Regions from separate parts of the Mucilaginibacter sp. P2_A4 genome, predicted to be linked through region 3. Evidence: riboswitches for the same ligand, from Rfam matches in the RefSeq annotation. Region 3 holds a riboswitch; each other region holds the start of a gene.

Region 1 (10,515 bases), on a different contig from region 3:
CTGTATATTCTATTTACAGCGAAGATTTGCAGGAAGCAGAAAAGGAATACCTGCTGGCCCGGCAACAGCAAAAGGTTTTGCATAACCCCGATGTTGATTATAAGCAACTGATTGTCGCCGCGGAAAGCAAACTGCAGCTATGGGGATTATCACCAGCACAGATCAGGAGCCTGGTAGCCACCGGAAAAGCATCGGCCACAACAACCATATTAAGCAAAGCTGAAGGCACAGTAAGTGATATAGCGGTTCACGAGGGCGACTATGTAACGGAAGGAATGACGATTTTAAAAACACAAACCTTAAATAGTTTATGGATCGAAGCGCAGCTATATGCCGGTGAAGCCGGAAACTACAAAGTGGCCGACCGGGTTAAAGTATCATTCCCTGACCTTGGCGGCCAGGTGATTAACGGCAAAGTTGAGTTCATCAACCCTGAATTATCAGATGCCTCTAAAGTTGATTTGGTAAGGATTAGTGTAGCCAATACGCAGGGGCTTATCAGGCCAGGGATGCTGGCCTATATATCTATTGCCAATGGCAGCAAACGCGCTTTGGCTGTACCCACATCCGCCATTTTAACTGATGGCCGGGGCAGCAAGGTTTGGGTTAAAGATAAAGATGGAAGTTTTTCGCCGAGAAGTATTAAACCGGGCCCGGGAAACCAAACTTACACCCCTGTTATTGCCGGGTTAAATGCCGGTGACGTGATAGTTACCAACGGTGTGTATTTACTAAACAGTGAAGCCATTTTTAAAAATGGAGATACAGATAAGGGCATGAAAATGTAAGCCCGATAGTTAATTTATTTTGATTTAGAATATACAGGCTGCGCATCCAGGTAAGTTTTGGGTGCATAGGGTGTATAACTAAGCCTGTTAAATAGTGCTTTACAAGTGTTAATTCCAGGTGTTCCGTTAATGGAGAAATACCAAAACTCCTCCAGGTCGCCATCATTCATGGTCATCTGGGTAAGGCCTTGTGATTTATGTTCGGCTATTTCCCAGTTGGCTATAACTTTATAGTTTACCCTGTTTTTATAGCTGAATGAAGCACTGCGGTCAATCCTGCACAAAGCTGTATCGGTTAAAGTATGGGTTAACGGGTATTGGGCATATTTGGAAAACCGGGTTACTGAATCTGTTTTGTTCAGGGTAACGGCCCCTAAAATAATGGGCCTGTTATCAACAGTTAAAGCAGCTATGGCATTCAAAGCTAAAAGTGTTGCCGCCTTGTGCTGCCCATGAGTCGTGTTTTCTGGCAATAAAGTAAATACGAAATCATAATGGTTACTTGTCAGAATTTGGTTTAGCCGCTTTTTTATCACAGGAACATTCCAACTGGTATCCAGCGGCTCCTTTTCATTTAAGGTGTAATGAGCATCTTTCTGATCTATAAAATAATATCCATTCACACCTAAAATATGGCCTGCATTAACCAATTCCTTTTTGCGGATAGCGGGTAAATTCGCCCTTGCCGTTTTCTCGTCTGTAAGTTCAAGGCCATAGTAGTTTTCGGCCAGTGTCGAATATTTGTACCCAGCCTCGCCGTTGGTGATCACAAACAGATCAACAATGCCATGCTGTTCCTTAGCAATCTTATATAGCGTAACAGAAAATGTACTTTCATCATCAGGATGAGCCATTACCACCAGCACACGCGGGCCATGGGTTATAGCCTGTGCCATCGTTTCCTGCAACCCGTCACCGGTAAAATAAAATGTTATGGTTAATAACAGTACAGCCAGCTTTTTCAAATGTTATATTTTTAGTATTTTAACAATGAGGCGTGAGGGTGGATTCGAACCACCGTAAAAGGTTTTGCAGACCCTCGCCTAAACCACTCGGCCACTCCGCCTTTTAACAATAAGCGGCCATACTTAAAATAAGTATGACCGCTTACAAAAGATTAATTCACGTCAAACCACAATTTGGTAGTCAGCACATCAGCGCCCTGGTTAGCCACGGCCGCCTTGTAGCTCGTCCCATTAAGCGATTGCTCGGTACCGGGATAAATAAACCTTACCGGTATTTTACCATTCAGGGTACCGGCAACTGCGGGTTGCAGCTGCGGATAATCAAGCCTGCGCCATTCGGCAAAGGCTTCCAGACCCTGCCCAAACAAGGCGATCCATTTTTGCTCGCCAATTGATTTTTTGTAGTTGCTTGCATCATATTGCACAGCAGGTTGATCTGCATAGCTGCTTGCTATTCCACCGGTAATGCTATATTGAGCTAATGATGCCAGTATAGCTTGCTTATATAAATCAGCAGCATTTTCGGTAGTGAAACCACGTGCGGCAGCTTCGGCCCGGTCAAACAAAACCTCGGCATAGCTGATGATCACAGCCGGCGCGTTTGGCGCTAAAAAATAAGTGCCTGGTTTTGATGTTTTGGTAAAGCCAATGCTGCTGGCATCGCCAACCAACAAACCATTTGGTAAGCCAACATAGGTTTGCGGTGTAGCATCTTTGGTTTTACTGGCGTAGACAGGCAGGCGCGGATCGTTCAGCGCAAATAGCTTATCAACAATAGTTTTACTAATGCGGTAATCGTCCCTGGTATCAAACAGGTTGCTTATCGGATTTTGATTAGGCGAGTTGTAATAGATAAACTGGGCTATATCTGAGTTCGAACTGATATATGCCCCGCCCTCAGCCTTAATATCATCCAATACCTGTTTGGCCTTCGCAGCATCACGATCTGCAATGCGCAGCGCAATACGCAGGCGCAATGAATTGGCAAACTTTTTCCATCTGGCAATATCATTACCATAGATCACATCGCCTAAAATAGCTTTGCCTGCCGGGTCAAGCGCGGTCTGGGCTGCTTTCAAATCATCCAGTAAGGCATAATACACATCCTTTTGCGTGTCATAGGCCGGGGTTAAGTATTGGTCGATATTGGCAGACTGCTTGTAAGGAACATTGCCATAAGCATCTGTTAACAAACTAAACACCCATGAGCGCAGCACCAGTGCTACCCCCTTATAATTAGTATTAGCCTGTGCATCTCCCAACTTGATGATCTGGTTAAGGTTTACAATACTTTTTGAATAACCTACCGTCCAAAGTTCCTGGAAGGCACTGTTGGTATATATATACCTGTCCGGGTCGGTATATTGAATTTTAGACCAGTATTGCACAAAAAGCAGGCTGGCATCCATATTATTGGCTGTTCCCCAATAGGTATCGGCCGTGGTTTTGGTAGCTGCGGTAAGCAGGTAGTCTGGTTGTGCAACCTGAGCGGCATTTGGATTCTGGTTAATATCAACCAAGGTTTTTTTGCACGATGTTACAGATAGCAAAAAAGCACCTGATAATAGCAACGATGTATATTTAAGTTTCATGATTTTTAGAATTTAAGGTTGATGTTAAAACCAATGTTACGAACGGTAGGCAGGGTAAGATCTTCCAACCCTTGTCCGTTGCCATTATTGAAGGCTGTTTCGGGATCTACATTTGGCACATTTTTATGGATGATCCAAAGATTACGCCCCACAATTGATAGCGTTGCAGCCTGCAGGCCTACGCTTTTTACCCACCTTGACGGGAATGTATAGCCCAGCTTAACCTCGCGCAGTTTAATGTATGAAGCATCATAAACAAAAGCCTCATCAACATTGGTAAAACCTTTGTAGTATGATTGTGCAGGCAGTATTGTTGTGTTTGGCGTACCATCGGCCTTTACACCTTTGAAAATAACACCGTCCTGATAAACCGTTGCTCCCGCCGGCGCAGTACCGCTCACCTGTACAGCTGCAAGCTTGGTATTATTACCCGGATAATAATAGCTTAAGCCGCCGTTTGCTGCTCCGCGGCCCGGCAATGTTGAGGCCAGAACTCCTGTATAGGTACCGGTGCGGTTTGTATTTGAATAAATAGAGCCTCCAATGCGGGCGTCAACCAAAAAGCTTAAGTTTATTCCTTTGTAGGTGAAACTGTTATTGATGCTACCCAGCCATTTTGGGGTAAACTTGCCCAGGTATTGTTTGGTAGGATTGATGGTTGGCGTACCATCTGCACCAACAATGATTTGTCCCGATGCATTGCGCAGATAAGCATTGCCGAACAAGGTGCCGTAAGGTTGTCCAATTGCGGCCAACACCTGTACGGTACGGTCTGTACCCAATATATAGCTCTGCAAACGACCTTCCGCATCAAGCGAAACCACTTTGCTGCGGTTAAGGGAATAATTGGTATTGATATCCCAGGTAAATTCTTTCGATTTTATAGGGGTTATGCCCAATTGAACTTCTAAACCTTTATTATTGATTTTACCCCCATTGATAAGCTTTTGGCTATACCCTGTAGATGGGCTCACGTCGACTTTTAATATTTGGTTTACACTATTGGTGTTATACACGCTCACATCAAAATGAACCCTGTCCTGGAAAAAACTAAGCTCAAAACCAGCTTCGGCAGATGTGGTTGTTTCCGGTTTAAGGTTCGGATTTAAATCAACGCTATTTGCATTTTGTTGCGGGTTTGTACCTAAAGGAGCGGTAAAATCATACGTATTGATGAGTTGATATGGTGTTGTAGCCTTACCCACTTTTGACCATCCACCTCTTAATTTTGCATAGGTTAACACATCGCTTTTAATATCCAGCGCCTCTGATAATATCAAACTACCATTCACTGATGGATAAAAATAAGATAGGTTAGCAGCAGGCAGGGTTGACGACCAGTCATTACGGCCGGTAAGATTAATAAAAGCGTAGTTCCTGAACCCTATTTGAGCTGATGCAAAATAGCTATAGGTTTTAAGCTTGCCATACAAATTGGAAGATACCAACGGATCGCGGGAGTTGCTTAGCGTATATAAACCTGCAACTGCCAGCTTTGGCGCCACCTGATCGTTTTGCTCGTTTACTATAGTGCTGATGTTACCACCGCCCAAAACATCTAAAGAGAAATCATTATTGAGTTTTTTGGTGTATTGTAAACGGCCCTCGGTATTGTTTTCGTTCACGCTATAGGCATCCTCCTCATACGAGCCAAATGGTGTACCGTTTGTGCCATAAGCTACCTTGATCTTGCGCCTGTCGTTATAATAATCGGTACCGGTACGGAAATTGGCAGATAATCCTTCGATGATCTTGTAGTTCAATTCCACACTACCTATAATACGGTTTTTATGTTGCCCAACCGTATTTTCATAAGCCAGCCAGTACGGGTTACTGTAGTAACTGTTGTTCCAGTTAAAGGTATTGCCATTGGCGTCCTTGTAGTTTTTTAACTGGCTTATATCAACCTGGCGGCCAAACCAGGTAAATTGCAGCATGGTACTGGTAGCGCGCTTGCCACCTGCACCCGGCAGGTTGTCGGCATCGTCTTTAATATAATTGGCAATGGTGGTTACCGTTAATTTAGGACTAAGTCTGAAGGTAGAATTCAGTAAAAATGAATTTCTTCCCTGTGATGTATTCGGGATAATACCTGTTTGGTGCAGGTTGTTGTAGGATAAGCGATAATCCGCTTTATCGCTACCGCCTGATAATGCTACACCATTGTTAAGGGTTACTCCTGTTTTAAAGAAATTTTTAACGTTATCCGGGTGCGCTATAAAAGGCACGGCAACTCCGTTTGAATTAAATTGCGGAATTAATGAGCCATCCAACGCGGGGCCCCAGCTTTCGTCAACTCCATCATTAACACCGGCGCCTTTACCATCAACATAGCTAAATTTACCGTTTGAACCCTGGCCATACTGATTTTGATAATTTGGCAAAAGCTGTACGTTTGAGAAGCTGGTATTTGAATTAATATTGATACCCAAGCCCTTTGCGCCTTTACCTGTTTTAGTTTTAATGAGGATAACGCCGGCCGCCGCACGGTAACCATAAAGAGCCGCCGCATTGGGGCCTTTAAGTACACTTACAGATTCAATATCCTCGGAGTTAAGATCGGCGATGGCATTGGCAAAATCCCTTGATCCGTTTGTACCCAAAAACTGGGAGTTATCAACTATAACACCATCCACCACAAACAGCGGTTGGTTGTTACCCGCGATAGAGGTTTCGCCACGGATGATGATACGGGACGAACCCATATCACCCTGGCTGTTGGTTACCTGCACCCCGGCAATTTTACCGGCCAGCGCATTCACCAGGTTGGTTTCTTTAGCCTCGGAGATATCTTTCGACTTTAACCCCTGAACAGCATAGCCCAATGACTTTTTGTCCTTAGATATATTGAGGGCCGTGATTACCACTTCGTTAAGGGAATTGGCAGCCTCCTGTAATATGATCTGTAAATTGTTTTCAGCTTGCTTAACGGTGATCTCCTGCGCTGCGAAACCTATATAAGTAATTTTTAATATATCGTTAACATTGGCGCTGAGGGAGAATTTGCCATCTGCACTGGTTTGAGCACCATTGGAAGTTCCTTTTACAGAGATATTAACACCAGGCAATGGCAGGCCATCGGATTTAGCGGTTACCACCCCGCTTATTTTAACAGATTGCGCCGCAACTGTTTGGATGAGAAAAAATGGCAACAGAATTGCCAGTAACAGTTTGTAATTTTTAAGCATGATAAATAGATTGTGAATAGTTTTTGAATATCAATACAGCAGAATGAAAGCATTAGCTAACAGCTTTTTTGGCATGAAATACCCGCTGATATGCTTTATAGTACCTGTAAAGAATTAATTTTTGCTTTGTGGTTATTTAAAAGATAACAAGCTGCAGCAAGCACACTCATTAAATAACCATTGCGGTTGGGTTAGCATCAACAACGCATGCTTTGCATACAGCCATGGAAAGAATTGCAGGTAAACAGCGTAGCATCAGAAGAATAGTTGGCGTGAAAAAAGGTAGCTGTTGTTTTCATAACATTAAGATATTGACTTATAGAAAAAGCAACCGGAATAAATAATTGCAAGCAGCTTACTCCGTAATTGCCCGGTATTTTTAATTAACAGATGCAGTTTTATTATTAACCAGCGCATCTACAGCTTTTAGCATCGATGCAAATTCCTGGGTATCATATAAACGGGTGAGGTAAACTATTTTACCATCCTTATCAATAATAACATTACGCGTTACGCCGCTTTTTTTGTTGGCGAACCGGCCAAAAATATCGGCTCCGGGATCAAGCGCCAGCGGGTAGCTGATATTCATTTCCTGGTGAAATTTTGTTACTTTTTCAAGAGGCTCATCGCGATCTACGCCTATCAGAATCAGGCCTTTGTCTTTATAAGCCTGCCATACGTCCTTTTCAAGGTGGGGCATTTCTTCGCGGCATACACTGCACCAGCTGGCTGTAAATTGCAGAATAACAACTTTGCCGCGCAGCTCTTTTAAGGAGGTTTTGGTACCATCGGCAAGTTGCAGTTCAAAATCTGCAGGTGCCTGGTCGCCAACTTTTACAATATAGCCACGATCAATAGATGCAGGATCAGCTGGTTTTGCAGTTTGCGCGCCGGCAAACATGGCGCTTATCAGAAACGAACAGGTAATGAGTAAATGTTTAATATTCATAGTTGTAAATTTTAATGCTGCTTTTAGCAGGCATAAATTTTTAAGTATTTTAATTAAACAGGATTTCAGAGAGAAAGGGAGATAATGATCAGCCATGGGCTGTGCAATAATTTTGCGAATATTATCTTCTCCACCTTTTATAGCGGACAGGAATTAGCACCTTTATAACAATGGGCTTACAGGTTGCTAAGACATCATAGGGCCTTTCCCTCAGTCTTTCTTGATAATTAAAATTAAAGAACTTATTTCGTCAGCAAATATATAATATATTCTACTAAACACATAGACTTTATATAATTTATTTGTCATTTAAATATCTTCCCAATAATTTCATCCGGCATGCCGCAAATTGAGCCAAGGCAATGCTTAAATAAGAGCCTTATTATTCGCTTGCCGACCTATAATTTAAATTAAGCAGATGGTTAGTGTATTTTTAACTTGCAGAGTATTCAATTCTTTTTATATTTGCGCTCCCGAAAACGAGATAGGCACACGGTTAACCGCAACGCAACTCGAAACAGGAAACACCAATGCGAAAGTAGCTCAGTTGGTAGAGCACGACCTTGCCAAGGTCGGGGTCGCGAGTTCGAATCTCGTCTTTCGCTCCAAAGCCCTTCTCTAAAAAAGAAGGGCTTTTCTTTTTTAAAAGGTTAATAACCAGGCATCCAGTACGCTATTATCCTTACTCTCCGCATCGCTGCTGTGAATGAGGTGTTTCTCAACAAATTGCCTGTGGCAATTCAAACAAATTCCAACATTTTTTGCATACCACTTAATTAATCACTATTATTACTATTAACTAATAACCTGATAGTCATGACCTTTACTTTCAGATTTTTCCCGTTTAAGGATTTTATATTTTCCATTATACCAACCATTGGTACCTATGGCGGCTTCCTTGATGGCATTATTACGTTCCCCAATAAATGGATGGCTTTTGGGTCTGGATTTGTAGTATCTGTAATACTGGCAATAATTTTCCATGCCGAAAACAAGCGTAATTACAGAAGGTCGCTGGCCGAAATACTGGCGATGGGTTATTTTATGAATTTTACCGGCAGGCTGGCTAAACTTTTAAAAGGCAAGGCCGATATCAGTTTTTCTTTCCCGGATGCTAATCTTGTAGCTTACTCTCCCGGCAAGGTTAACGTTAAGGTAGGCATACCGGGTACCCTTAACGCTTTGGTTAAATACTGCAATATGGTAGAAGCACAAAGTGATGTAGTGTATATTCGTGAATCAACAAAAAATGACCCTTACTGGGTACGGGCAAAAAAGGAAGAAGATGGCACCATAACCATTTATGAATTTCCAAGAACGCTGTTTGCACTTTCCAGATACCTGGAAAAAGAGTTTGAGAACCAACAGAAAGCCGAAAAAAACTCAAAAAAGATTTATAAATACTTTGATGATAAACTAAAGCAATTGAAAATACAGCACAGCAATGAGTTCCCTAATGACAGGATCAAGTTTCAATACGTGTAGGTGTATAGATACATATTTTGTATCTCCCGGATGCAGATCCAACTGCTATATCCGCTGGGTATAATTTTCTAATTCTTCTTTTTTTCAAGCTGTTCCCTGAATTTTTTTTCCTCTTTTTCTTTCTTCTCCCTTGCTTTTTTTAAAGCCTTTTCCCGCTCCTTTTTATCCTTTTCAGTAACTGGCTTACCGGCTTCTTTTTCCTGCGATTTGCCTACCCCTACGCATGACTTGAGTCCATCGAGCAACGTAAGCCATATTGTTTTAAAGAAAGGAAAATTTGCCGGGCGGATAAAAACCACGTTGGCCGACCGTGGTATGGGCTTTCCCTCTTCGGGGTTATCCTGTTTAAGTATTACGGCATTGGCCAGCAGAGACATCAACGACTTTTTCGCGTAACCTTTTTCCTCATCGCGTTTCAGTAAATCCACCTTTAGGTTGTTGTAGAGGAATGTGACCTTACCGGCAGCGTTTTTTTTATTGCCGTGAATATTAAAGTTGAGACTATTTACCCTTCCCGATGTTATTTTTACCAGGCCCAGGGGCATAACCGCCGGATTAGCCGCCAACATATCCATAGAGCCCAGGTGCCCTTTATAGCTGTAGCTATAAAGGGCATCGCTTAAATTAAAACCAAAGGCCAGATCGAGCTTGCCTTTGCCCATAAAATAAGTACTGAGGTTAACCGTACAAACAGGATGCTGACTGAGGATAGCTTTTTTATTAGTGAGGTTGAGAAACCTACCCGTAGTATTATCAAACTTTACCGCCCCGGCTTTCCCGGAGCTTTTGTTATACTCGCTGTAGGTAACGTCGATCTTTTTTATATCGAGCGTATCCACATTGAGCCCCGCTTTTACCTGGCGGATAGCCCAGTTTGGGAAGGTTACCAGCCTGTCGGTAGTTTGAAGCCGGCCATTGGGGTTAGCAAAAACTTCGAAATTTCCTTTATCAACAGTAATTTTTGATACCAGGAGGTCCTGCGCTCTACGATAGCTGCGGTAATCAAAATGATGAAAGGTAACCTTATCAAGGTGCAGGGTAAAGCGGTCGCTTTTGCTTTTGGCAAAAAATGCCTTTACGCTTAGTGGCTGTATGTCTATCCCTGCAATATCCAACCGGGCTTCGCGGGTGGATAGTTTTATCGATCCCACTTTATATTTATACAGGCCCCCGGCAGAAGTTTGGGTATAATGCTTCAGCTCTGTAACGATGTCCCTGCAATATAATGTTCTGGAGGTATCTGTTTGCGTTGTCGAATCTATCAGCAGGTCGGTAGCTTGCAGGTTCATCTCCTTCAGTACAGAAACCGAAGGCTTGGGGACACTCTTATCTCTGTAAGTAAAGGTGATAGCATCCAGGTTAATCTGACCTACATGGATCATTTTAAAACTGTTGGAAATTTTCTGGTAGAGGGTTCGTTTATCCTTCTGCTCCTTTTTGTGCGGCTTATCTGTGTTTTTACTGATATATATTTCCGGGCTATTCAGCGTAATCCGGCCAATATCCATTTTCTTTTTAAACCAGGTTTGCAGCGGGTGCGCTCCCGAA
Region 2 (10,515 bases), on a different contig from region 3:
AAATTATTTCACTTGTTGAAAAAATTCAAGGTTAGCTTGTTGGGTTATCCTTACAAGCACTTCATGAGCATCATTTTTAAGATCAACGAAGTATGAAGTTTGATCAATGTTTGAGTTTATATCAGTATTAGCCTGGTAAACAATAACTTCGCCAATTTGGTAACCAGCATAATCTTTGTTGATTTGTTTCATTGTTTTTGCAGGGATCGCTTTAGGATCAACACGTTGAGTAACACCAAGGTACTCACCGTTAAGGTTATAAAAAGCGGTTTTTCTAACGCCATCAACAGTGAAAGTAGCTTTCTGGCAATTTTTAGTTACTGTCCAGTTTACATCTTTTGCATCAGCAAAATCAACTGTGAAACCATGTAAGGCTACGTAAGAAACGTTTGTGCCTCCATCTACTCTTTTACCACCATCGGCAGCAAATACATTAACACTTAATAAAGCGGCAATTGCGGTTGTTAAAAATATCTTTTTCATGTATGTTTAAATTTTAAATCCACAACAAAAGTATGCTACAATTAGTGATTTGGCAAATAAAATTTAACTTTTATGAATATTTGATAATAACAGTCAATTTGACGTATAAAATTTAGATTTTTGCAATCTACTTAGTGTATATTTTACAATATGCTAAACAAAAAACATTTACAAAAATCGGTTTAGCAAGGCTGAAAACAGCTTGTTTATATAAAATTAACCTCAAATTAACCATTATCGGCAAAGCCTGGGTATAAGGTCATGCCACCATCCATAAATATTGTGGTGCCGGTTATGTAATCGGCTTGATCGGATGCCAGCCAGGCCGCAAGTTGCCCAATATCATTGGGTTGGCCTATCCTGTTATATGGGATAAGTGTGAGTAGTTTATCTAAAGCTTCAGGGGTATCCCAGGCAGATTTATTGATCGGGGTTTTTATAGCACCGGGGCCAATACCCACAACCCTGATCTTATGCGGAGCCAGTTCCTGAGCTATACTTTTCATGAACATGCTGATGCCACCCTTGCTTGTTGCATAATTAACGTGACCGGCCCAGGGAATTATTTCATGTACACTGCTCATGCAAATTATCTTGCCGGCAGCACTACTCCTATCTTCAATTACTCCCCTGCGTATGAACTCTTTAGCAGCTTCACGTGAGCATAAAAACTGACCGGTTAAATTAATACCAATCACTTTATTCCAGTCGTCCAAAGTCATATCTACAAATTTGGAATCTTTTTGTACGCCGGCATTATTGACTAAAATATCAATAGTGCCGTAGTGCGCAAACATTTGCGCAAACATAGTCTTTACTTCTTCCTCATGGCTCACATCTGCCTGGATAGCAAACGCTTCGCCGCCTGTAGCTTTTATTTGACTTACTACCTCTTCGGCGGCATCATGGTTATGGGCATAGTTTATAACTAATTTAGCTCCGGCAGCAGCCAGAGCCAAAGCAACACCTTTACCTATTCCGCTATCGGAACCTGTTACCAGGGCGGCCTGATTTTTTAATGATGGAGTTTGGTTCATTTAACAACAGTTTTAATTGTTCAATATAACCAATGTAATTGGAAGAATAATGTTTTGCCTTCATTAAAGGAATTGACATAATTAATGCTTTTTCTGCTCAATCTTATGCAATCCTGTGCGGTATTGTTTTAATCCTGTACAATCCTGAGCGGCTCAGGTTCATCCTCTAAATGTTTAATAAAATCAAGAAACATAAACAGTGCTTTCTTTTTGTCTGCTGTCAAATCGTAATCAATCTTGTCCATCAGGTAATCTATAATGTCAAAATCATCGCGCATCGGAATTTCTTTGAATAGCTCGTGGCGGTGGTCGAGGCCGTATTTGAGTGCGGCATTAAACTCATCCATAAATTCCTGCGGAATGGGTTTGTTGGCTATCCAGCCCGCAAACATAAATGGCAGGCCGGTAAAATTTTGCCACTCCCCGGCAAGGTCATACGCGTATTTATACTTTTCTTTTTTGCCAAAAGTACGGTCGCCTATTTGAACGAATGCGGTATTTGCTTCGGCTGATGTGCCATAATCGGCAGCATCCTTAATTAATTCGGGACTTACTTTCCAAAAGTTTTTAAGTAGCACAAGGGCCAGGTTATTGGACGACCGGGATTGCGGATCAAGCTGCAGGTATTTGATATCCTGCACCGCGCAATTGCTAAAGATGAATACAGAGTTGACTGGCCCTACTGCACCAATGCAATAATCAGATATTATTTCCCACTGTGGTAGATTTAAGGTAGCTGCTACCGGGATTAACCCGATGTCTACCACATCATCTATGAGTTTTTGAGCACAGTCTGACGGCATGTCCAAACTTAGTTCTATCTTATCTATGAACCCGGTTTGTTGTAAACCGTATATAAAGGGCTTGGTGTTGGTATAGCTTACTGCTGATATTCTGATCTTTTTCACAAGTAAAGTACTTTCTTTCAGGATTGTTTTAAATGTTCGGCATTATTGAAATCCACGATTTCGAATTTCTCGCCATCGGTCACAACCTTGTATAAAACAAGATTCTGGTGCGGAAATGTTTCCATTTCTGTTAAAGGCTTGCCGGTTAAAATGCATAATAATAAACGCATGGCACGGCCGTGCATACAAATTAACACTGTTTTTTCTTCCGGGTGACTCATGATCACCTGTAACGCTTCACGTTGGCGGATGGCAACCTCATTGGGGCTTTCGCCACCTTCAAATTTACTATCTAAGCGGCCATCGAGCCAATCGCGCATGATCTGTAAAAAGGCCGCTTTGTTTTCGGTAGTACTTGGCTGCCCTTCATGTATGCCCCAGGCCAGCTCATCTAAACCACTTAATTTTTGGTAAGGGATGTCAAGATCAATAAAAGATTGCACGCTTTGCTGGGTACGCTTTAATGCTGATACATAGATCTTATCAAAAGCAACATCTTTATAAGCCTCGTAAAACTGACTGGCTTGTTTGCGGCCCTCGTCATTCAAATCGGTGTTCATGCCGCGTCCTTGTACAATGCCCTGTCTGTTAAGCTCTGTTTGGCCGTGGCGTACTATATATAAGGTTTTTTGTATCATTCTTTTTTAGCAGATTGCTTGAAGCCGAAGTTTAAAGCTTTATCTGCATGTTTATTATTGAAGTTGCGCCCCGGGCCTTCTGCCTTGGGCTAATTAATTACTGGTAGTTTGTAATATTGTGGTTTTTTCTCAGTTTCCGGGAATTCAAAATCATTGTAATCGGTAACCACATTGTAAAGCGTGTCGCGCTCTATAGGGTACCTGCCCACATTTTTAATCAATTCAACCAGTTGTTTGGTGCTCATGCCCGGGTGTTGCTCTTCTGCACCTGCCATAGAATAAATTTTTGTGGTATCATCAAGCGTTCCATCAATATCATCCACACCAAAATTAAGAGAAAGTTGCGCTGTAGTGCGACTGATCATTGCCCAATAAGCTTTGATATGATCAAAATTATCCAGGTATATACGAGCTATAGCGTAGTTGCGAAGATCCTCAACCACACTTGATTCGGGCACATGTGACATCTGGTTATCCTGGTTGCGGAATTTTAAAGGGATAAATGTCTGGAAACCACCTGTTTTATCCTGTAACTGCCGTAGCTGCTCCATATGGTCAACCCGATGGTGGAATTTTTCAATATGGCCATAAAGCATGGTAGCATTTGAGCGCCCACCCAGTTTATGCCATTCTTCATGAATAGCCAGCCACTGGTCGCCGGTACATTTATCCTTCGAGATCAGTTCGCGAACTTCGGGATGGAAAATTTCAGCGCCGCCGCCGGGTATTGAACCTAAACCAGCTTCATGCATCAGGCGCATGCCGGTTGCATAGTCTATTTTAGCTTTCTTAAATATGTAATGGTATTCAACAGGTGTCAGCGCTTTAATGTGCAGTTCGGGCCGGTGTTTCCTGATCCTGCTAAAAAGCTCCTGGTAAAAAGGTACATCATATTGAGGTAGTACACCCCCTACAATATGCACTTCGGTTACCGGCTCACCATCGTATTTGGTTACCATATTAAACATCTCATCCATGGTGTACTCCCACCCTTCTGATTTTTGTTTCAGCAGGCGCGAGTATGAACAAAATTTACAATCATAAACACAAAGATTGGTAGGCTCGATGTGAAAATTACGATTGAAATAGGTTTTATCGCCATGGCGTTTCTCGCGGATGTAGTTGGCCAAAACGCCCAGGTAGCCCAGGTCGCCCTGCTCATATAGCGTAACACCTTCATCAAAGGTGATCCGTTCGCTCCGTAAAACTTTTTCGGCAATGTGCTTTAAATCAGCAGGCAGATCCGGATTTTGTAATAATAATTGTAAATTACTCTCAGCTTCCATTCAAAAAACTTTGCACAAATGTAATAAAAAGCACAAAACAATACTTCATACAACAGGTACATCGCTTAATGATAGCAAGTAATGACATTGAGTTTACAGTGCATTTATATACCAAATATGTATGCCAATGGTACAATCATCCTGGCAGCCTTTGGGCCTGTAGCCGCATGTTGATATCATGCCATTGATAGTAGTCTCAAAGAAAATATCATTAGTTTTTTTATCAGCGGTAAGCCATTCATTTTTAGCTTTTTTGTAAATATCATCTAAGGTAAGTACCTGTCCTGCTACATTTCCGTGCGTATTTAAATTGGTTTTATCTTCGTGCCATTCACTTAAGGTAGTTTTTACACTCCCTGTACCGGTCGCGTTGGGGCTATATTTATAGGATGTATAATCTCTTGCTATAACAACACCTTTATTCACTGTGATTTTGGTTTCTCCACTAACACCTGACACCACCGAGCCGTTTATAGTCGTATATGAATAGGAGTTGTTGTTAGCTCGTTTAAAACTTAACCAGGCCGAATAACTTTTATCATAATCGTTTGTAAGTGCATCTTTTTTGCAGGCCGATAAACATATGGTAATAAGCAAGGTAATGATAAGGGATTTTTTCATGGTTGCGGTTTTTATACCTATTCGCAAAAAAGAGGCTAAGTGCTACAGCAAATCACAAATAATCTTATTTACTTTGAGTTCATAACATATAATACGATAATGAAAACTGAAACTATAGCCATACATGCAGGTAACCATATTGATGGATCATCAAGAGCTGTGATACAGCCGATTGTAATGTCTACCACTTTTGAGCGTGGTGTAGATGGCGATTTTCCTGGTGGGCATATTTATAGTCGGTCATCAAACCCTAACCGTTCATTATTGGAAAATGTTATAGCTCAGTTGGAGGGTGGTGTTGATGCCGCTTCGTTTTCATCGGGCAATGCGGCTGGTATGGCGGTATTTCAATCGCTTAAACCGGGCACACATATTATTTGCCCCGACGATATGTATCACGGTTTGCGTAACCAGCTTAAAAACCTGTTCGCAGGCATTTTGACTTTCGATTTTATTGATGTTAATGATAGCGAAGTGCTCCAGCAGCACATTAAGCCCGAAACCGGTGTGATATGGATAGAAACACCATCAAATCCATTGCTTAAAATCACTGATATAAAAAAGGTGGTGGGTATTGCCAAGGCAAAAGGACTTAAAGTTGTTGTTGATAATACCTTTGCCACCCCAATATGTCAGCAGCCGTTGGCATTAGGGGCTAATATAGTGATGCACTCGGCCACAAAATATTTTGGCGGCCATAGCGATCTGATGGGCGGGGCACTAATTACCGCTGAAAAAAGCGACTGGTGGGCGAAAATTCGCCAAGTACAGGAAATGGGCGGTGCTATCCCCTCCCCAACCGACTGCTTTTGGCTGGTGCGCAGTATTAAAACGCTGCCATATCGGGTTAAAGCACACGTGTATAACGCTCAATTATTAGCTGAGTTTTTAGAATATCACCCAAAAGTAGAAAGAGTTTTATATCCCGGCCTGGCATCACACCCGCAGCATGAAATTGCTAAAGACCAGATGTTGGCCTTTGGAGGAATGTTATCCTTTTTAGTTAAGGGCGACGAAAATGATACCCATAACATTATCAATAAGCTAAAAATATTCACCAAAGCAACCAGCCTTGGCGGCGTGGAAAGCCTGATAGAGCATCGTGCTACTGTTGAGGGGCCGGATACAAAAACACCGCGCAATTTACTGCGGGTATCGGTTGGATTGGAGCATATTGATGATTTGATAGAAGATTTGGAGCAGGCTTTAAATGGATAAAGGATGAAAAGATCAAGGAGCAAGGATTAAATCAACAAAGCATCTTTGCTTATTTATCCAACAGTCTTTAATCTAATTGGTGTTTACTCCGTTGTTTGTGTCCTCACAAACAACTATTCCGGTGTATTAACTAATGTAGAACTTACGCGGGCCCTCCCGCTAAACCTATGTTTACACAATTGCATGCGCCGTTAGGCGCTACCTGTTTGTAGCAATAATCAAGAAAAAACAAAATTGCGCCGTAGGCGTTACCTGCAAATTAGCAAGGTATTGGCTTTGTTAGCAGGTAGGTAGCCTCAACGAGGCAAATGTTAAGGGCGTGGTTTTTCTACAAACAGGTAGCACCTAACGGTGCAGGTAACCTTGATTGATTTGTGCCCTATGCAAATTTTGTTAGCTAACCTGATTTAACCTTTCTCTCCTACTTACCGAGAGAAGAGATCGCAGATACCAACGCTTTTTATTTCTTCCTGATACTTTTGCTCCTTTGTCCACCCGTCTTTTATCTAAATAAAATTTAATTTGGTATTTAAATAAATATCCGCTTATATTTGGAACATTATTTGGTAGCAATACCATAATCGATCAATCCTCCGCATAGTTCGGGTATTGATTTATAAAGAAGCGGCGAGAGATCAGGCTCAATGACCCGCTGGCAACCCTTCAATTTTGAAGAAGGTGCCAATTCCTGTCCCGGCAAATAACACCGGGGAATATAAATTTATAACCATGAAAAATTTAGTTAAAATTACTACAGGCAACATTTTTAATACCCAAAACGGTAATATACAACGTATTAGCTCAAATATTAGCTATATGTGTATTTGTTGCTGCTGTTGATGCTTTAGCACGTTCCTCTTTTTCAAATCCCGAAAAACGCACGTGTTGTTAAACTGATATTCATTTCCTATTCAGCTTTCCAAAGTCCATTTAAACATCAAAGAATTAATTATAATCTAAAAAAAAATCCTATGTCTACCAGCAATTTAAAATTCGAAACCTTACAATTACACGCAGGTCAGGAAGTTGATCCAACAACGGGTTCACGCGCGGTACCACTTTACCAAACCACATCTTATGTATTTAAAAATGCCGAGCATGGTGCCAACCTGTTTGCATTAAAAGAGTTTGGGAATATATATACCCGCATTATGAACCCTACTACTGATGTATTTGAAAAACGCATAGCAGCTTTAGAAGGTGGTGTTGCGGCTTTGGCTACAGCATCGGGCCAGGCAGCACAATTCATTGCATTAAATAACATATTACAAGTCGGCGATAACTTTGTTTCCTCACCATTTTTATATGGTGGTACATATAACCAGTTTAAAGTTTCCTTTAAGCGAATAGGCATCGAGGCACGTTTTGCCAAGGATGATACCGCCGAAAGCATTGAAGCACTTATCGATAATAAAACCAAAGCTATCTTCCTGGAAACTATTGGTAACCCTGGCTTTACCATTGCTGATTTTGATAAGATAGGTGCTCTTGCAAAAAAGCATGACCTGCCTTTAATAGTCGACAATACTTTTGGAGCCGGCGGCTATTTATTTCGCCCGTTGGAGCATGGCGCCAGTATAGTGGTTGAATCAACAACAAAATGGATAGGCGGTCATGGTACCAGCATTGGCGGAGTAATAATTGATGGAGGAACTTATAACTGGGCTAATGGCAAATTTCCGCAGTTTACAGAGCCATCTGAAGGTTACCATGGTTTGGTTTTTGCCGATGTATTTGGCATTGGCGGTCCTTTTGGCAACATCCAGTTTATTATACGTGCCCGTGTGGAAGGTTTACGTGACTTTGGTCCATCACAATCTCCATTTAACTCATGGCTTAATATCCAAGGGCTAGAAACCCTTTCATTGCGTGTACAACGCCATGTAGATAACACGTTGGAGCTTGCCAAATGGCTTGATCAGCACCCGCAGGTAGCATCAGTTAACTATCCCGGATTGGAATCATCTCCTTATCATCAATTGGCGAAAAAATACCTTAAAAATGGATTTGGAGCGGTGCTATCATTTGAGATAGATGGCGATAAGGAAGATGCCGGTAAATTAATTGACAATCTTTTGCTGGTTAGTCATTTAGCTAACGTTGGTGATGCTAAAACATTGATTATTCAGCCGTCAGCAACTACACATCAGCAGCTGTCTGATGAAGAACAATTATCAGCAGGTGTAACACCTAATTCATTACGTGTAGCTGTTGGTATTGAGCATATTGATGATATTAAAGCAGATTTTGAACAGGCATTTGCCAAAATAAAAAGGGCATCGGCCCAATTAGTATAGTATAGTTTTTTTTTAAGTGATATAGTAAAGTTGTTACGGGATGCAGCTAAATTAAAATTAGCTGCACCTGTGATAACAAAACAGAAGAATGAACACAGAAATATTTAAGTACACACAACCATTCGGTCTTGAATCCGGCGAGCAATTACATGAATTGGAGATTGGCTTTCACACTTATGGCAGATTAAATAAGGAGAAGGACAACGTGATATGGATTTGCCATGCGCTAACTGCCAATGCCGATGTTTTTGACTGGTGGAAAGGCTTTGTGGGTACAGGCAATAAATTTAACCCCGAAGAGCATTTTATTGTATGTGCCAATATCCTGGGTTCGCCATATGGCACAACCAATCCTTTGAGCATTAATCCGGCAAGCGGGGAGCCATATTTACAGGCTTTTCCGCAATTTACCATCAGGGATATTGTAAAAGCACATCAGTTACTTGCAAATCATCTTGGAATAGGAAATATTCATATCCTTATCGGGGGCTCATTGGGCGGCCAGCAAGCAATTGAATGGGGGATTATTGAACCAGCCAGGATTAAAAACCTGATACTGATAGCTACCAATGCGCGCCATTCTCCATGGGGAGTAGCATTTAATGAATCACAGCGTTTGGCTTTGAGTGCCGATCCTACTTTTCATGATAATACCCCGGATGGAGGTCAAAAAGGTTTGAAAGCCGCAAGAAGTATTGCGCTGCTCTCCTACCGTACCTATAAAACCTACGGCATAACTCAGCAGGAAGAAACAGATAATAAAACTGATGATTTTAAGTCATCATCATACCAGGACTATCAGGGGCAAAAGCTGGTAAATCGCTTTAACGCCCATAGCTATTGGTATTTAACAAAAGTGATGGATTCGCACAATGTAGGCCGTGGTCGTAACGGTGTAGAAAAGGCGTTAAGCCTGATCAAAGCACGTACACTGGTTATTGGCATAAAATCAGATGTGTTATTCCCTATTGAAGAACAGGAATACCTGTTCAGGCATATTCCAAAATCGGCCTTTGCCGAGTTGGATTCATTTTATGGCCACGATGGTTTTTTGATTGAAACAGAAGCATTAACAAATATTATTACATCGTTTTTTAAGACCGATGTAAAAGGAAAAATTATAGAATTGCAACGTACAGCGTAATGAGTAAAAAGTTAAGTATAGGATTATTTGGATTTGGAGTTGTTGGACAGGGATTATATGATATCATCATAACAAAAAATTTAAACATCGAAATAGTAAAATTTGCCATTAAGGACCCGCATAAAAAGCGCACTTTACCCGCAGAATTATTTACCACTGATAGAGACGAGTTGCTGAACAACCCGGAGATTAATACCATTGTTGAGCTAATAAATGATACCGAAGCCGCCTTCGAGATAGTTTCAAGGGCGTTAAGCTCAGGTAAAAATGTTGTATCGGCCAGTAAAAAAATGATCGCGCTCCACCTGGAGGAATTGATAGAACTGCAGCATAAACACGGTACCTCATTGTTATATGAAGGTGCGGTGTGTGGCAGTATCCCCATTATTCGTAACCTGGAAGAGTATTATGACAACGAATTACTGCACTCCATAAGCGGCATTTTTAACGGATCATCAAATTATATACTATCCAAAGGATTTATTGAAGGTTTGGATTATGATAGCGCCCTCAAACAAGCGCAGGATCTTGGCTTTGCCGAAACTGACCCTACAAGCGACGTTGGCGGCTTTGATGCCAAATATAAGCTGGTTATTGCAGCTGCACATGCCTACGGTGTTATTGTACAGCCGGAGGAGATTTTTAACTTGGGGATCCAAAACCTGGCTGCCCAGGACCTGCAGTATGCCCGTGAAAAGAATTTGAAAATTAAATTGGTACCTGTTGCTAAAGAATTGGATGATAAAAACGTAGCTATGTTTGTATTACCCAAGTTTGTAAATAGTACCGAGTTTTTATACAATGTAGAATATGAATACAATGGTGTAACTGTTCAGGCAGCTTTTGCCGATCAGCAATTCTTTTTTGGTAAAGGCGCTGGTGG
Region 3 (10,515 bases):
AAAAATAACGAGGTGACTAATTGGTTATTAAAGCCATTGGCAAAATGACTTTGGTACAGGAACCATACTGCTGCAAAACCAATAGCAAAAGGGAATATAATACCCGTAAGACTTATGCTGATAGCTTGTTTGCCGTTCTGCCTTATCTGTTTCAGATCTACTTCAAAGCCGGCAATAAACATGAGCAAAATAATGCCAATATTGGCAATACCATCAAACGCTTCAAAAGCATGAGGGGTAGACAGGAAGATATCTTTAAAAACAGATGGGAATAATAATCCCAGCAAGGTGGGGCCAACAATGATACCCGCGAAAATTTCGCCAATAATAGCTGGTAGCTTATACCTGCGGCATAACTCGCCTAACAACCTCGCCGGGATCAGTATAATCAAAAGAATGAGCAGGAAATGAATTATCTCCGATGAGTTAAGTTTCGAAACCATGTTTAAAGAAATTATTGCAGGTTTTCTTTTACCTCAATTCGTAATTGATGAGTATTAAAAACATGCGAAAAGGGCTGTACGCTTTTTGTTAAAAACACACTGCCTCCAATTACACTGTGGTGGCCAATTACCGTACGGCCACCTAAAATGGTACTGCGGGCGTAAATAACTACATTATCCTCAACAGTAGGGTGCCGTTTGGTTTCGGATAATTCCTTACTCACCTGCGCGGCACCTAAGGTTACACCCTGGTATATGGTTACATGCTTGCCAATAATGCTGGTTGCGCCAATAACAATTCCGGTACCGTGGTCAATACAAAAAGGTACGTCGATTGTAGCTTTTGGATGAATATCTACCCCGGTTTTGCCATGCGCGTGCTCCGATAATATCCGGGGTAAAATAGGTATAGCCAACCGGGTAAGCTGGTGTGCTATACGATAAACCGCTATGGCGTAAAAGCCCGGATAAGATACAATTACCTCATGTACGCTGGTGGCGGCAGGGTCTTTTTCATATATCATGGAAGCATCCTGCCGCAGATCCTGGTAAATTTCATTCAATGAATCATAAAATAAAATAACCGCTTCCTCAATATCAATATCATTGGGATCGAGATAACTTAACAATATATTTTCAAGATCTATCTGGTTCTTTTTAAGATGACCGCCATAGATTGATAGTTTATTGGCATGGTTATTTGGAAACAGGAATTCAAAAAGATCAGATAACCAACCAACACATTGCCTGATCTTCGGTGTCGCTTCCCATTCAGCTTTATGGGTTTGATATAGCGATTGTATAAAGCTGTCAAATTTATCGTCTTTCATACCGGTATATTATCGTTTAAGGCTATGAAGGGTGTTCACCAGCAAATCAATTTCGGCACAGGTATTATAAAATGCCAGCGAAGGCCTAACTGTGCTTTCAACGCCAAACCTCCTAAGAATAGGCTGTGCACAGTGATGACCAGACCGTACGGCTATACCCTGTTGGTTTAAAGCTGCGCCTATCTCTTCGGTTTTGTAGCCATCTAATACAAATGATAAAACACTAGCTTTATCCGGGGCAGTACCTATCAGGCGTATTCCCTTTACTTCTCTTAACAATTGGGTTGCATAAACCAGTAAATAATGTTCGTATTGCGCTATAAGCGGCATCCCTAAACGACTTACATAATCAATTGCCGCACCCAGGCCAACTGCATCAGCAATATTACCGGTGCCAGCCTCAAAGCGGCCGGGGGCATCATGGTATTGGGTATGCTCAAAAGTTACATCTTTGATCATGTTGCCACCTCCCTGCCAGGGTTGGGTTTCATTTAATAAATCTTCTTTACCATAAAGTACGCCGATACCCGTAGGCCCAAAAACCTTATGGCCCGAGAATACAAACCAATCGGCATTTAAGGCCTGTACATCAACAGGCATGTGCGATACGGATTGAGCGCCATCTACCAGTACTTTAGCCCCGGCCAGGTGAGCAAGGTGCACAATTTGCGCGGCCGGCGTTACTGTGCCCAAAGCGTTTGATACCTGGGTAAATGACACCAATTTGGTTTTGGGCCCGAGGAGTTTTACATATTCATCTATCAATACCTGCCCGTCGTCATCCACAGGAATTACTTTTATTTTTAGGCCCTTTTTAGCAGCTAACTGCTGCCATGGAACAATATTGGCATGATGTTCCAGGTGGCTCACAATAATCTCATCGCCCGCATGCAGGTTTTGCTCGCCCCAGCTTTTGGCCACCAGGTTAATGGCTTCGGTTGCGCCACGAACAAATATGATCTCGTTTATGGAACCGGCATTTAAAAAAGTTTGTACCTTTTTGCGTGCGCCTTCATAAGCATCGGTAGCCCTTGCTGCCAGTTCATGTGCAGCACGGTGGATGTTGGAGTTTTCGTGTTTATAAAAGTAGCTGATGCGGTCAATTACCTGCTTAGGTTTTTGAGTAGTTGCCGCATTGTCAAGCCATATCAGCTGTTTTCCGTTCACCTGTTCCTGTAATATGGGAAAATCGCGCCTAACCAGGTTTACATCAAACGGCGGACTGATGATATTGCTGACGCCTGCCTGTTTAACTTTTCCCTGGTCTGATTTTACCGCAGGTAAGCCATGTTTATCAGATAAAAAGTAAAACGGTATTTCGGTAGCAGCAGGTGCACCGGTAAATGGCAAAGCGTTTGAAGGCCCCGATGTATTAATGTTGCTCAATATTTTCTTTAGCTCGATATCAAAGGCCTGGTCCTGCTGGTAAGGTAGCTGAAACAAGCCGTCGGGGGCAAAAGAAAGTTGCTCAACCGGGAACCTTTGCTTTAAGAGAAAATCTGGTATAAGATCTGTTTTTACCAAATAAGAGTCATAACTAAAACCAGGTCGCACCGGCAATTGATCGCCAAAAGCGGTGGGGGTACTACCAGAAACAGGTGCCGACGAATTAGGATGATTACTTAAATTAGGATCTGCAAAACTGGTTTGCGGATCCTTTAGGTTAACAGCATTATTCTGGTTAATGGCAGATGGCGCAATACCACCACCTCCAATTGTACTTGAAGGAATGGAGTGTATAGGCGTATTTACCTGTTGGGGCGGACTAAACAAGCCTTCATCACCTATATTGCCGGGTAATAAAAAAGGCTCAGGAGCTTGTTGCACAGGTAATTGGTTTACTAAGCCACCAAGTCCTGATTTAAAAAACTGATTAGCCAGTTGCTCCAGTTCCTGCAGGTTAAGTAAGTTATCCGGATTAATATTTGTACTCATGGTAATTGCTTAAATCAACATCTTCTAAAACGGCAATAGCATCATCAACCAAAACGGCTAAAGAGCAATAAAGCGAAACCAGGTATGAGGCAATCGCTTTGTTATTGATACCCATAAAACGGACAGATAAACCTGGTGACTGCTCGCCCGGAAGACCAGGTTGAAACAAGCCTACAACGCCCTGGCGGCTTTCGCCTGTCCTTAACAGGATGATCTTTGATTTATTATTTACGATAGGCAGTTTATCTGAAGGAATAAGCGGGATTCCTCTCCAGGTAATAAATTGCGATCCGAATAGTGAAACCGTTGGCGGTGGTACACCCCGGCGGGTACATTCACGGCCAAAGGCGGCAATAGCTAATGGGTGCAAAAGGAAAAAGCCGGGCTCTTTCCACACTTTGGTTATCAGTTCGTCCAGATCATCGGGGGTGGGAGGGCCCAGCCTGGTTTTAATTTTTTGTGATGGCGAAATACTGCTCAGTAGCCCGTATTCGGGGTTATTGATAAGTTCGCTTTCCTGCCTTTCTTTAACTATCTCAATAGTAAGGCGCAATTGCTCGCTGATCTGGTTATAAGGCTTACTATACAGGTCAGATACACGGGTGTGTACATCCAGTACCGTATTTACAGCACTCAGGTTGTATTCCCTGGGATTTTCCTCATAATCCACAAAGGTTGATGGCAGTTCACGTTCATCGCGCGAAGAGCAATCCACTTCTACATTGTTTGCATGTACCACCTTATTTAACCGATAAACGCCCGATTCAACCGGGATCCAATTGAGTAAATGGGTTAACCACCGTGGCGTAATAGTTGATAATTGTGGAACGGTACGGGTTGCTACCGCTAACTGCCTGGCGGCTACATCACCAAGGGCCGTTTGTTTTGCTTTTTGCTCTGCCATTTTTTAGATAATAGGAGTGTGCTTTAAATAATGATTTTAATGTGCCGTAAAAACAGAATTACATGACATACAATTATAGTATATAAATTCTATAGATTTTATATACTATTGAATTTTATTACAAAAAATAATTTTTAAAGGAGTGCTGATACTATAGTTCAGCTATTTTAAGGTTGAAGAGATAGGGGACACAGCGTTAACTTCATGGTAATTAAATGGGGCTATTTAATTGTTAATGGATTTGGTAATCCGGTATTATTGCCTAAAAATGAATGCTTCAACACCTGCAATTTATTTGAAAAATAACAAAATGAAATAAATTATATAAAGTCTATAGGAATTATAGTTTTTAATATATATTTGCAACATCACGTTCTTTTATACTTATCCAGAAAAGACAGAGGGAAAGGCCCCATGACGTCTTGGCAACCTGTACCATGAATCTCAGATTTAGTAAAAGGTGCTAATTCCTGCTCCCGTTGGGAGGAAGATAAGTTGGTATAGAATTCTACAGGTATTCTCTCCGGCTCTCTTTTAGATAAGTGTAAAGAACATAAATAAACAACTAAATACATGAATACTTTTTCCCAATTACCTGCCAATATTTACAGATCGCTTCGTAATGATGTAACAATGTGTTGTTGATTTAATGTTCCTTTAAAGAACCGGCCTCAATTGCAAACTACCCACTATACATCACATTATTACAAATAGAATTTACCAAATGAATAAAGTAATACTTACCGCTTTAACAATTGTTATCAGCACCACTGCTTTTTCACAGATCCTTACACCGGTAAAATGGTCATATGCAGCCAAAAAGATTGATAATGAACAAGCCGTAGTATTTATAAAAGCTACCATTGATAAAGGCTGGCACATTTATTCGCAGCATCTTGCCGATGGCGGACCTATAAAGACTTCACTAAAGTTTGAAAAAAACGACAACTACATTTTAGTGGGTAATACAACCGAGCCCAAGCCAGTAAGCAAGTATGAAAAATCGTTTAGCATGAACGTGCAGTATTTTGAACAGGCAGTTATATTTCAGCAAAAAGTAAAACTTAAATCGGGCCAGGCATCGGTTAGCGGCACGGTAAATTTTATGGCATGTAACGACAAGCAATGTTTACCGCCAGATGATGTGGAGTTTAATATACCCGTAAAATAGTATCGTATATAATCAAAATACTTAATTAGTAAGCAGTGCAATAGCCACCAATTGATCTGCAGAATTACAAACTAATACCATGAAACCAAGATCAAATTTATTCACTAAAGCCCGCAAACAGAATGGTGGCACCCTTTTCTGTTGTTATTGCCATTGTTAAAAACGTAGTTACGTTTCCGGTTTTTAAATCTTAATCAAGATATACATCCTGGCTGTACTAAGTGCGTTGCTTTGCTATGGTGGTAAATCAGGCGTGTGCTGTGCAGTCCAGGATGTATATCATTTTACAAGATAAATAATTACTAAAAACATAAAGAATTAAAAAATATTCTATTAAGTCTATAGATTTTATTGTATTTATCATATTTATTGCTACCTTTACACCATTCTAATTAACCCCACCATTAATTAGTTGATTTATAAAGAATAAGGGAGAGGAAGTCTCGATGATCTTATAGCAACTTTTCAGAAACCTGAAATAAGTGCTAAACTTTTTTCGGTAGCAATTATGCGCCGGAATATAAATTAACTAAAAGTCATGAACACATTTAACAGTCATTACCCACAGCCACAACCCGCAGCCATCAAACGATGTTGTTGTATGGTTCAGTATGTTTTCTGGTTTTAAAAACCAGGCACCTTAAAAATTTATAGCGTTTTTTCAAAGGCTTGTTAAGCCCAATGGAATACTTATGTCCAAATTTTCAGGCATCGCATCAATCAACAATAATTAAAACTTATACAAATGAACACTACAAACTACTTAACCAAAACAAGGCTGCTATCGGCCGCTTTACTGCTTAGTGGGGTTACGATATTATCGGCCCATGAAACCCCAAAGCCTAAGTTTATAAAAGAAGGTAAATGGCGCGGTGAATTCACCGTAAGCGAATCAAAAGTACCTTTTAATTTCGAGCTGAAAGGCAAGGATGCCGAGCACGCTGTGTTTACGCTTATTAATGGTTCACGGAGGGATAATTTCCACGTAAAATCTGTAGGTACCGATTCAGTTTATATTAAAATGAACACCTATGATGCTGCGCTGGTAGCCAAAATTGAAGACGATGGTTCGCTAAGCGGCGAATACCGTAGCCTGGTACCGGGTTTCAGGGGCAATTCTTTACCATTTACTGCAGAATATGGTAAAACCTACCGCTTTGTAGAACCCGGCAAAGATGTAGCCCCTAAAGCGGATTTGACCGGTAAATGGGAAATCAAAACCTACAGTAAAGAGGCTGTTCCTGCATCTATAGCCTTATTGAAACAAAAAGGAAACAAGCTTACCGGCGTAGTGATGACTGTAGTTGGTGATACCCGCGAACTGGAAGGTACTGTTCAGGGCGATGAATTTGCACTGAGTGGTTTTACCGGCCCAAGTCCGTTCATCATAAAAGGCAAGATCAACGCCGACGGCTCTATCAGCGGTGAAGAAGGCTTCGGCATCTATAAAAATCTGAAGTTCGATGCTGCTAAAAAAACAGAGGTGGAATTGCCTGATCCTTATAAGCTTACATTTTTGAAAGAAGGCTATAAAAAACTTGATTTTTCTTTCCCGGGGATAGATGGTAAACAGGTGTCTCTCAGCGATAACAAATACAAAGGTAAAGTAGTGATCGTAGAGATTATTGGTACCTGGTGCCCTAACTGTACCGATCAAACCGTGTTCCTATCTCCATGGTTCAATAAAAACCATCAACGTGGTGTAGAAGCCATTGCATTGGGTTTTGAGCAGAAAGACAGCCTGGAATATGCCAAATACACATTAGGTAAGCTGAAAGAAAAATACGAGATCAATTATGATATCGCTTTTGGCGGCCTGGCCGATAAAAAGCTGGTATCGCAGAAGCTACCTGCATTGAATAAATTTATCGCTTTCCCAACCACCATCATCATTGATAGAAAAGGTGATGTAAGGGAGATCTACACCGGCTATACAGGTACGGTAACGGGTAAATACCACGAAGATTACGAAAAGAAATTTAATAAACTGTTGGACGAACTTATCGCTGAACCGGCCCCGGAAACAGCGGCTATTGCAGATCCATCAACCCATCCAGGAAACTAACATTAACTGATCCTATAATTTATCAAATGAAAACTATCAATTTAATTACCTCATTCAAATGCCTGTCTGTAGGTTTATTGTTTAGCGGTGCAGCAGCATTAGCCGCGGATAAAAATCCGCCTGTGAAATTTATTAAGCAAGGTGTATGGCGCGGTGTATTTACCGTTGCCGAAACCAAGGTTCCTTTCAACTTTGAATTAAAGGGTAAAGACGCGGAGCACGCGGTATTTACGCTGATTAATGGCAGCCGCCGGGACAACTTTCATGTAAAGCAGATTGGCAGGGACTCTGTGTTTATCAAAATGAATACCTATGACGCCGCCCTGGTTGCTAAAGTGGAAGATGACGGAACGTTAAGCGGTGAATACCGCAGCCTGGTACCGGGCTTCCGTGGTAATTCTCTGCCTTTCACTGCTGAATATGGAAAAACTTACCGTTTTGTTGAACCCGGAAAGGATATTGCCCCGACGGCGAACCTAACCGGAAAATGGGAACTGAAAGTTTATTCAAAAGACCAGGTGCCTAACAAAATAGCTGTTTTGAAACAAACAGGCAATAAACTTACCGGCGTAATTATGCAGGTAACCGGCGATAGCCGCGAATTGGAGGGTACCGTTCAGGGGAATGAGTTCGAATTATCCGGCTTTACAGGTCCGAGTCCAAAGATATACAAGGGCAAGATCAATGCTGACGGTACATTAAGCGGCGAAATTGGTTCCGGTATTTATGATAACACAAAGTTTGATGCTGTGAAGGACGATAAAGCAGAATTGCCAGATCCGTATAAACTAACCTACCTTAAAGAAGGTTACAAAAAGCTGGACTTTACTTTTCCCGACCTAAATGGAAAACCAGTATCGCTTAGCGATGATAAGTATAAAGGCAAAGTAACCATTATTGAAATTGTAGGTACCTGGTGCCCCAACTGTACAGATCAAACGGTATTCCTTTCGCCATGGTTTAATAAAAACCACAGCCGTGGGGTAGAAGCCATTGCTATTGGTTTTGAGCAGAAAGATAGCCTGGACTATGCCAAATATACTTTAGGCAAGCTGAGAGATAAATACAATATCCAGTATGATATCGTTTTCGGCGGCTTAGCTGATAAAAAGCTAGTATCGCAAAAACTGCCTGCACTAAACAAATTTGTGGCATTCCCTACCACCATCATTATTGACAGGAAGGGCGATGTGCGTGAAATATACACAGGCTACACAGGCACTGTTACCGGTAAATATTACCAGGATTACGAAAAGAAATTCAACAAATTGTTGGATGAATTGATTGCCGAACCGGCACCTGCCAGCGCAGGTAATGTTACAGGTACCGATCAAAAAGAACTCAAAGGAAAATAAACTAAATTAAATCCCGGTAAGGGGTAACAGCTTTACCGGGTTCACTAAAACAAGTAAACAAACCACCATGACTAAATTATCAGGCGCTGTATTATTTACAGCATTCGTATCGCTAACCGCGTTTACACCATCAACTATTAAAAGTGTTAAATTAACTAAAGGCAGGGCTGCCACCATCAAAACCGTTACATCAAATAGAAAATTAAAGATATCAACCTTTAAAGTCGATAATGAAAGCAGCAAACTTACCTGGGCCGCAAAAAAAGCTACAGGCGATCATAACGGCGAAGTAAAAGTAAGCAACGGCAACTTTGCCATTGAAAATAATGCGCTTAAAGGTGGCAGCTTCGATATCGACCTTAATACCATCACCGATGCTGACCTTACCGACCAGGCATCAAACGATAAATTGGTTAGTACTTTAAAAAGTGAAACTTTTTTCAATACAGAAAAATTCCCTAAGGCCAATTTTGTGATCTCATCAGCCACAAAAACTACAGGAAACCAATACGAAGTAAAAGGTAAGCTTACTATAAAAGGGATCACCAATGATGTGAGCTTCCCGGCAACGGTAACAGTTAGCGGCAAGAAGCTGGCTGCTACTGCAAAGATCACTATCGATCGTACCAAGTACGATATCAAATTCCGCTCAAAAAACTTTTTTGAAAACCTGGGTGATAAGGTGATCTACGATAATTTTGATTTAAACGTAAACCTTAACGCCAGCGCGCAATAAGCTTTTACTGAGCTAACAAATTTTAAAGATCTGATAAAATTATAGTCACCATTTTAGGTGGATGGCCATTGTTTTGACTAAAAATAGCATTTAAAAACTCGCGTAAAGTTTAGAAACGGATCAGCAGCCGGGGTGCATTGGGTACCCCGGCAAAGATCCGGACAGACTTATCGGCAGCAATATGAATGCATAAGGATATGAAAAAAGGAAATATACTTCTGGTTATTATAGCTATCAGTACATTGATAAGCTTTATGAGTTTTGTGGGCACTAAAGATGATGTGCAAACCAAAGAGCAATTGGGCGAAAAATTATTTTTTGACCCGATACTATCTGGTGATAATACCATCAGCTGCTCCTCATGCCATAAACCGGAGTTTGCATTTGCCGATACCGCTACGTTTAGCATTGGCATAAAAGGTAACCTTACTTCAAGAAACTCACCCGGATTAACTAATCTTTCGGGCCGGCCACACCTTTTTTGGGATGGACGCGCTTCTTCGCTGGAAGAACAGGCTCTAGGGCCTATCACATCGGCTACAGAAATGGGGCTTCCAATTGAAGATGCCGTAAAGAAATTAAATGAAAACAAATACTACGCTGATGCATTTCAAAAGATATTTAAATCAACACCCACCAAAGATAATCTGTTGAAGGCCATCGCCTCCTTTGAGCGGACGCTTGAAACCTCAAACAGCCCATATGATCGTTATATTAATGGCGATGATAACGCCTTAACTGCATCTGCAGCCCGTGGTCGACTCTTGTTTATTGGTAAGGCCAATTGTAACAACTGCCACTCGGGCGAAGATTTTACGGCCGATAGGTTCAAAAGCATAGGGCTATACAATGGTAAAGATCTGAATGATCCGGGCCGTTCAAAGATCACTAACAACAAAACGGAAGATGGCGAATTTAAGATACCGAGCCTGCGCAATGTTGCAGTTACCGCTCCTTATATGCACAACGGAAAGTTTAAAACGTTAAAAAGTGTGGTTGAATATTATAACAATCCATCTCTTGTTGTTAAGGATGGCATCAACCGCGACCTGTCGTTAGATAAGCCTTTGAATTTG

What was found. A riboswitch is a leader RNA that binds a small molecule or an ion and turns the genes downstream of it on or off. The one in region 3 is predicted to bind S-adenosylmethionine.
Region 1: linked by a shared signal. The riboswitch ahead of AC1DYB_RS16700 (TlpA family protein disulfide reductase) and the one ahead of AC1DYB_RS26125 (protein-disulfide reductase DsbD domain-containing protein) in region 3 are both predicted to bind S-adenosylmethionine.
Region 2: linked by a shared signal. The riboswitch ahead of AC1DYB_RS20205 (O-acetylhomoserine aminocarboxypropyltransferase/cysteine synthase family protein) and the one ahead of AC1DYB_RS26125 (protein-disulfide reductase DsbD domain-containing protein) in region 3 are both predicted to bind S-adenosylmethionine.

What each region holds. Positions count from the first base shown of each region.
Region 1 is NZ_JBFUCX010000008.1:278,190-288,704, forward strand. Features, by position in the region: gene AC1DYB_RS16675 (efflux RND transporter periplasmic adaptor subunit) at 1-788, shown strand, start outside; gene AC1DYB_RS16680 (PIG-L family deacetylase) at 803-1,753, opposite strand; tRNA gene AC1DYB_RS16685 (tRNA-Cys) at 1,782-1,854, opposite strand; gene AC1DYB_RS16690 (SusD/RagB family nutrient-binding outer membrane lipoprotein) at 1,906-3,345, opposite strand; gene AC1DYB_RS16695 (SusC/RagA family TonB-linked outer membrane protein) at 3,351-6,533, opposite strand; gene AC1DYB_RS16700 (TlpA family protein disulfide reductase) at 6,913-7,482, opposite strand; SAM riboswitch class I at 7,601-7,712, opposite strand; tRNA gene AC1DYB_RS16705 (tRNA-Gly) at 8,015-8,090, shown strand; gene AC1DYB_RS16710 (STING domain-containing protein) at 8,299-8,967, shown strand; gene AC1DYB_RS16715 (hypothetical protein) at 9,036-10,515, opposite strand, start outside.
Region 2 is NZ_JBFUCX010000011.1:142,206-152,720, forward strand. Features, by position in the region: gene AC1DYB_RS20170 (hypothetical protein) at 4-483, opposite strand; gene AC1DYB_RS20175 (SDR family oxidoreductase) at 711-1,520, opposite strand; gene AC1DYB_RS20180 (menaquinone biosynthetic enzyme MqnA/MqnD family protein) at 1,649-2,428, opposite strand; gene AC1DYB_RS20185 (histidine phosphatase family protein) at 2,446-3,066, opposite strand; gene mqnE (aminofutalosine synthase MqnE) at 3,156-4,352, opposite strand; gene AC1DYB_RS20195 (hypothetical protein) at 4,446-4,973, opposite strand; gene AC1DYB_RS20200 (trans-sulfuration enzyme family protein) at 5,073-6,191, shown strand; SAM riboswitch class I at 6,803-6,913, shown strand; gene AC1DYB_RS20205 (O-acetylhomoserine aminocarboxypropyltransferase/cysteine synthase family protein) at 7,163-8,488, shown strand; gene AC1DYB_RS20210 (homoserine O-acetyltransferase family protein) at 8,577-9,632, shown strand; gene AC1DYB_RS20215 (homoserine dehydrogenase) at 9,632-10,515, shown strand, end outside.
Region 3 is NZ_JBFUCX010000018.1:78,565-89,079, forward strand. Features, by position in the region: gene AC1DYB_RS26105 (cation:proton antiporter) at 1-443, opposite strand, end outside; gene AC1DYB_RS26110 (serine acetyltransferase) at 455-1,273, opposite strand; gene AC1DYB_RS26115 (family 2A encapsulin nanocompartment cargo protein cysteine desulfurase) at 1,283-3,208, opposite strand; gene AC1DYB_RS26120 (family 2A encapsulin nanocompartment shell protein) at 3,192-4,112, opposite strand; SAM riboswitch class I at 4,494-4,609, shown strand; gene AC1DYB_RS26125 (protein-disulfide reductase DsbD domain-containing protein) at 4,837-5,283, shown strand; SAM riboswitch class I at 5,698-5,810, shown strand; gene AC1DYB_RS26130 (peroxiredoxin family protein) at 6,029-7,348, shown strand; gene AC1DYB_RS26135 (peroxiredoxin family protein) at 7,375-8,703, shown strand; gene AC1DYB_RS26140 (YceI family protein) at 8,771-9,439, shown strand; gene AC1DYB_RS26145 (cytochrome-c peroxidase) at 9,637-10,515, shown strand, end outside.